Regions from separate parts of the Mesorhizobium sp. M6A.T.Cr.TU.014.01.1.1 genome, predicted to be linked through region 1. Evidence: predicted binding sites of a transcription regulator. Region 1 holds the regulator's gene; the other holds the start of a gene.
What was found. Region 1 encodes PhoB, which activates phosphate uptake and scavenging genes when phosphate is short. Its sites were predicted from a motif close to TGTCATNNANCTGTCAT; they were not measured.
Positions count from the first base shown of each region.

Region 2: the regulator PhoB is predicted to act here: its motif matches at 1,682-1,698, upstream of EN885_RS16790 (ceramide glucosyltransferase).

Region 1 is NZ_RZPG01000015.1:28,393-31,801, forward strand. Features, by position in the region: gene pstB (phosphate ABC transporter ATP-binding protein PstB) at 1-649, shown strand, start outside; gene phoU (phosphate signaling complex protein PhoU) at 685-1,392, shown strand; gene phoB (phosphate regulon transcriptional regulator PhoB) at 1,409-2,098, shown strand; gene EN885_RS17955 (ROK family protein) at 2,133-3,380, opposite strand.
Region 2 is NZ_RZPG01000013.1:146,232-149,640, reverse strand. Features, by position in the region: gene EN885_RS16800 (Hsp33 family molecular chaperone) at 1-1,024, shown strand, start outside; gene apaG (Co2+/Mg2+ efflux protein ApaG) at 1,180-1,572, opposite strand; gene EN885_RS16790 (ceramide glucosyltransferase) at 1,798-2,952, shown strand; gene EN885_RS16785 (O-succinylhomoserine sulfhydrylase) at 3,001-3,409, opposite strand, start outside.

The sequences.
Region 1 (3,409 bases):
CCCATCGGGCTGCGGCAAGTCGACCTTTCTGCGTTGCTTGAACCGAATGAACGACACGATCGACATCGCGCGGGTAAGCGGCAAGATCACGCTCGACAACGAGGATGTCTACGACCCGAAAATCGATGTCGTCGAGCTGCGAGCTCGCGTCGGCATGGTGTTCCAGAAGCCGAACCCGTTTCCGAAGTCGATCTACGAAAACGTCGCCTACGGTCCGCGCATTCACGGTCTGGCCAGGAGCAAGGCGGAGTTGGACGGCATCGTCGAATCGAGCCTGAAGAAGGCCGGCCTGTTCAACGAGGTCAAGGATCGCCTGCTCGAGTCGGGCACTGGCCTTTCCGGTGGCCAGCAGCAGCGCCTGTGCATTGCGCGCGCCATCGCTGTGTCACCGGAAGTGATCCTGATGGACGAGCCGTGTTCTGCGCTCGATCCGATCGCCACCGCCCGTGTCGAGGAACTGATTGACGAACTGCGCCAGAACTACACGATCGTCATCGTCACCCATTCGATGCAGCAGGCAGCGCGCGTGTCGCAGCGCACGGCGATGTTCCATCTCGGCTATCTGGTCGAGGAGGGCGCGACCGACAAGATGTTCACCAACCCCGACGACAAGCGCACCCAGGACTACATCACCGGCCGGTTCGGCTAAGCGGTCCGGCGAATTTCGAGCACGAGGACAGTATCATGGGTGAACATACCGTCGCATCTTTCGACGAGGAACTGGAGCACATCGACAGGCTGATCCGCGACATGGACGAGCTTGCCGCCGCGATGGTCGCAGCCTCGATCCGCGCGTTGCTCGCGTCAGATAATGCGATGGCGCAGCGCGTCGTCTCGGATGACGCCATCATGGATGCGCGGCAGCGCGAACTCGACGACAGCGCGATCACGCTGATCGCCAAGCGGCAGCCGATGGCGCAAGATCTGCGCGCCGTGGTTGGCGCAATCCGGATGGCCGGCGATCTCGAGCGCATCGGCGACCTGGCCAAGAACATAGCCAAGCGGGTCAGCGCCGTCGGGCAGAGCGCCACGCCGCGTAATCTCTCGCACGGTATCGACGCGATGGCGGATCTCGTTCTCGAGCAGCTCCGCGGCGTGGTCGAGCACTATGTGTCGCGCAACGCCGGCGCGTTGAAAGAGCTGCGCGCCGCCGACGAGAAGATCGACGTGAAATACACGGCGGTTTTTCGCGAACTCCTGACCTACATGATGGAGGATCCGCGCAACATCACCGCCTGCACGCATCTTCTGTTCTGCGCCAAGAATCTCGAGCGTATCGGCGATCATGTCACCAACATCGCCGAAAACGCCTACTATGTCGTGACCGGGCAGCAATTGCCGGCGGATCGGCCGAAGCTCGACGAAACGACGATGCCGGCGTCGGCGACATGACAGGGGTAACCGGCCGATGATCGCGCCGCGCATCATGGTGGTGGAGGACGAAGAGCCGCTGGGCGTCCTCCTTCGCTACAATCTGGAATCCGAAGGCTATCAGGTCGAGGTGGTGACGCGCGGCGACGAGGCCGAAATCCGGCTTCAGGAAAACGTGCCCGATCTTCTGGTGCTCGACTGGATGGTGCCGGCGGTTTCGGGCATCGAGCTTTGCCGTCGCCTTCGGGTGCGTCCCGAAACCGAGCGGCTGCCGATCATCATGCTGACCGCGCGCGGCGAGGAAAGCGACCGGGTGCGCGGCCTCTCGACCGGGGCCGACGACTATCTGGTCAAGCCGTTCTCGACACCGGAATTCATGGCCAGGGTCAAGGCGCTGCTGCGCCGCGCCAAGCCCGAAGTGCTGTCCAGCGTGCTGAAGGTCGGTGACATCATGCTCGATCGCGAATCGCACAGGGTCTATCGCAAGAAGAGCGAGATCCGGCTCGGGCCGACCGAATTCCGGCTGCTCGAATTCATGATGCGGCACCCGGGTCGGGTGTTCTCGCGCAGCCAGTTGCTCGACAATGTCTGGGGCGAGACGATCTACATCGACGAGCGCACGGTGGACGTCCATGTCGGCCGGCTGCGCAAGGCGGTCAACAATGGCCGCATGCCCGATGTCATCCGCACCATCCGCGGCGCGGGCTATGCGATCAGGGAAGACTGAACAGACTGCCTAAATTCAAGCTGCGTTCTTCCATTCAGGCCACGTGCTTCCTGGCCGTGCCGGACTTCCCTTGCGCGCCCGGCGCGAAAATCTCCTGGTCGACGAAGCTCAGCGCTCGCATGGCGCAGCCTTCGCGGATCAGCGGCAGCTCGTTCGGCTCAGTGTCGAAGGAAATCGAACCCGAATGCTGACCGCCGGCGGTCTGAGCGATGGCCTCGCGCAGGGCCGGCTCGATCAGGTCGAAGGCGGCAGCGCTGGCGCCGACCATGGCGACCGGCGCCGGATCGATCAACGCGAACAGGCTGCCGAGCCCGAAGCCGAGCGCTTCGCCGGCCTTGCGGTAGGCTTCGCGCTCGGGTCCGTCCGTCTGGCGCGCCCGGGCCGCCAGTGCCCGCATCTCGGCGTCGCTGACATCGGCGACCGGCTCGGCGTTCTCGCTCAACTGCCTTGCATTGCGCCAGATGGCGTAGTTGCCGGCATAGGCCTCGACGCAGCCGCGCCGCCCGCAGCGGCAAAGCGCGCCGCCCGGCCGGTGGATCATGTGGCCGAATTCGCCGCCTGAGGAATGGGTGCCGGTGAACAGTTCGCCCTTCAGCACCAGCCCCATGCCGATGCCGTGGGAGAGCAGGATGGCGATGAAATCGTCGCGGTAGCGATCCGGGTCGCGCCAGCGCAGCGCCACGGCCATCATGTTGCAGTCGTTCTCCATGATGGCCGGGATGCCGAACTCACGTTCCAGAATGTCGGCGAAGGCAATGTTCGTCTGCGGCGTGATCGGCGACCACAACATGGCGCGCGCATGGGAATCGGTGATGCCCTGGATCGCCAGCGCGATGCGGGCGACGCTTTGGACATCGAGATCGGGATCTTCGAGCCGGCGCCGGACGATGGCGACACATTCGTCGATCAGCTCGTCGCGCGACATGGTCAGCGTGTCCAGCCGGCGCTGTTCCTCGGCGACCACTTGTCCGGCATAATCGATGACGGCGACCGAAAGGAAATTCAGCGACAACACGACGGCCAACACCGCTGCCGCTTCCGGATTGAGGCTAAGGCCGACCTGCGGCCGGCCGCGTTTCAGCGAAACGGTCTCGCTCGCTTTGCTCTCGGTCAGGATGCCTTCCTGGATGAGGTCGGAAGAGATCGCCGATATGGTCGAATGGCTGAGGCCGGTGGTCGCGGCGATCTCGGTTCGCGACGGCTGGCCTGCCCGGCGTACGGCCGAAATCACCATCGCCCGGTTGCGCCGACGCAAATCGTCATGACGGATTCCAACCGACATCCTTTGCTTCCTCCCTCTTGCCGCGGCCG
Region 2 (3,409 bases), on a different contig from region 1:
CCGGAGCTTTGTTATGTTGGAAACTCATCAATTGGCTGAACATCAACCCAAACTCGGCGAGTTCGGCTATGCCGGCGACGATCATGTCGTGCCCTTCGAGGTCGGCCCGCTCGACGTGCGTGGCCGCACCGTCCAGCTCGGGCCGATGCTCGACGCGATCCTCAGCCGTCATGACTATCCCGAGCCGGTCGCCCGCCTGCTGGCGGAAGCCTGCGTGCTGACGGTGCTGCTCGGCACCTCGCTCAAATTCGAGGGCAAGTTCATCCTGCAGACCCGCACCGACGGGCCGGTCGACATGCTGGTTGCGGATTTTTCCACGCCGCAGGCTCTGCGCGCCTATGCGCGCTTTGATGCCGACCGGCTGGAAGCGCTGACGTCTGCCGGCGAGACCTCGCAGCAGACGCTGCTCGGCAGCGGTGTCCTGGCCCTGACCATCGACCAGGGCGCCCACACGCAACGCTATCAGGGCATCGTCCAGCTCGACGGCGAGACGCTGGAAGAGGCCGCGCGCACCTATTTCCGTCAGTCGGAGCAGATCCCGACCGATCTCAGGCTCTCGGTGGCCAAGCTGTTGACGCCCGGCGTCGGCGGTGCCCGCGAGCAATGGCGTGCCGGTGGCATTCTGGCGCAATTCCTGCCGCAATCGCCCGAACGCATGCGCGTGCCCGACCTTCCGGGCGGCGACGGCGATCCGCGTGAGGAGATCCACGATCCGGCCGACAATTCCTGGCAGGAACTGCTGGCGTTGCTTGGAACGATCGAGCCGACGGAGATGATCGATCCGACGATCGGCGCCGAGCGCTTGCTTTACCGGCTGTTCCACGAGCACGGCGTCCATGTCTTCGGCGGCGTGCCGGTCGCCGACCAGTGCTCATGCTCCAAGGAGAAGATCCGCGGCATCCTCGAAGGCTTCTCCGCCGACGAGATCAGGGACAGCACCGAGGATGGCGGCATTCACGTCGCCTGCGAATTCTGCTCGAAGCAATATGACTTCGATCCGGCGGAGTTCGGCTCGGCACAGTAAAGTGGATAGCGTTGGCGCTGCCCCTCACCCTCACCCTCTCCCCATAAGGACGGGGAGAGGGGGGCGCTGGAGCTTGTCCCTTCTCCCCGTCCTTTACGGGGAGAAGGTGCCGGCAGGCGGATGAGGGGCGGCGCGAACGGCCGATGCTTTCTCTCTCAGTTCACCGTCCGCCGTGTGCCCGGCAAGTCGAGCGAAAAGGCGGGGATGGCGATATCAAACGTCTCGCCCCGCTTGTTGCGCATCGTGTAGTGGCCGACCATGATGCCGGACGGCGTCGAGAGCGGGCAGCCGGATGTATATTGATAACTGTCGCCGGGGTTGAGTTCGGGCTGGTCGCCGACAACACCGGCGCCGCGCACTTCCTCGACCCGGCCGGTGCCGTCGGTGATGTGCCAGTAGCGTGACAGAAGCTGCACGAATTCATCCGACTGATTGTCGATGGTGACCTGGTAGCCCCAGACATAGCGGTTCTCCGACGGATCGGAGCGATCCTCCAGATAGAACGGCCTGACCTGTACTTCGATGTTGCGCGTAACGGCGCTGTACATAGACTACTCCACAATATGTAGACGGAACTTTCGACGCTCTCCGTGGTTTGGTCAACCGGGTGCTTTCTGGCGTTGTCCGACTCCTTTGAGCGCAGCTGCCGAAGAACAATGTCATTTAAGTGACACATGACAATGATGGTGTGCAGGGCCGGGCGACTCAGCATTCTGTCGAACTGTTGAAAACGGCTTCCATGCGGCCGGTTTTTCTGGAGTGACCAGATATCGATGGAACTGACAGTCACAGCCGCCTTGCTTTCCACAGCTCTGCTCCTTGTCAATCTCGCCAGCATCCTGCTCGCTTCGTTGAAGCTGAAGCGGCCTGGCAGGATCGCGCCGCCAGCCGGTAAGGCGCCTGCGGTGTCGATCGTCGTGCCGTCGCGCGGCGTCGAGCCGTTTGCCGAGGAAACGCTCGAGCGCGTCTTCTCGCTCGACTGGCCGCGCTATGAGCTCATCTTCTGCGTCGCCCATGCCGACGACCCGGTGGTCAGGCCGATCACCGATGCGATCGCCCGCTTTCCGGCCGTGCCGGCCCGGCTGCTCGTCGGCGACGACCGCATCAGCGGCAATCCGAAACTCAACAATTGTGTGAAGGGCTGGGAGGCCGCGCGCCACCGCTGGGTCATCCTTGCCGATTCCAACGTCCTGATGCCGAGGGACTATGTCCAGCATCTGATGGCGACGTGGCGGCCCGACACCGGCCTTGTCTGCTCGACGCCGATCGGCTCGCGGCCGGACGGGTTCTGGGCGGAGGTCGAATGCGCATTCCTCAACACGCTACAGGCGCGCTGGCAATATGCCGGCGAGGCGATCGGCCTCGGTTTTGCCCAGGGCAAGAGCATGTTGTGGGACAAGCCCATGCTCGACGCCAATGGCGGCATCCGTGCGCTTGCCGCCGAGATCGCCGAGGACGCCGCCGCGACCAAGCTGGTCAACGGGCTCGGACTGCGCGTCAATCTCGTCGCCTCGCCCTTTGAGCAGCCGCTCGGTTTGCGCACTCTCGGCGAAATCTGGTCGCGCCAGGCCCGCTGGGCACGCCTGCGCCGCGTCACCTTCCCCCTGTTCTTCGCGCCCGAGATACTGATCGGCGCGGCGATGCCGCTGGCGCTTGCGCTGATTGCGGCGGCCAGCGCCGGCTTCAGCCTGTCGGCAACCGCCATCGCCGTGCTGGTAGTCGCGTATTTGCCGGAATGCGCTCTCGCCTCGGCTAAGGGCTGGCACCTGTCGCTGCGCATGGTCCCGGCGATGGTTGCGCGGGACGTGATGCTTCCCGCCATTTGGGCGCGAGGCTGGCTCAGCGGTGCCGTCGACTGGCGCGGCAACACGATGACCATCCACACCAGCGCCGCTGCGGAATTGGAAGAGACCCCGTCGGGCGCCTGACAGCGCCTGCTTTTGACGATGCGAGCAAAGCCGCTCCAGTGCGTATCCCTATCTGGCGGCTTTCAATGCCTGCTCGATGTCTTCGAGCAGGTCGTCGGCGTCCTCCAGGCCGACAGACAGCCTGAGCGTGCCTGGCCCGATGCCGAGTTCGGCGCGCGCCTCGTCGCTCAGATTCTTGTGCGTCGTCGTCGCCGGGTGAGTGATCAGGCTCTTGGCGTCGCCGAGATTGTTGGAGATCAGCACGATATCGAGCGCGTTCTGGAAGGCGAAGGCCGCCTGCTTGCCGCCCTTGACGTCGAGGCAGATCAGCGTCGAGCCGCCCGACATCTGCTTTTTGACGATCGCCGCCTGCGGGTGGTCGGCGCGGCCCGGATAAATGACACGGGCAATCTCTGATCGCTCGGCAAGGAAATCTGCGATCCGGCCGGCACTTTCCGTCTGCTGGCGCACGCGCAGC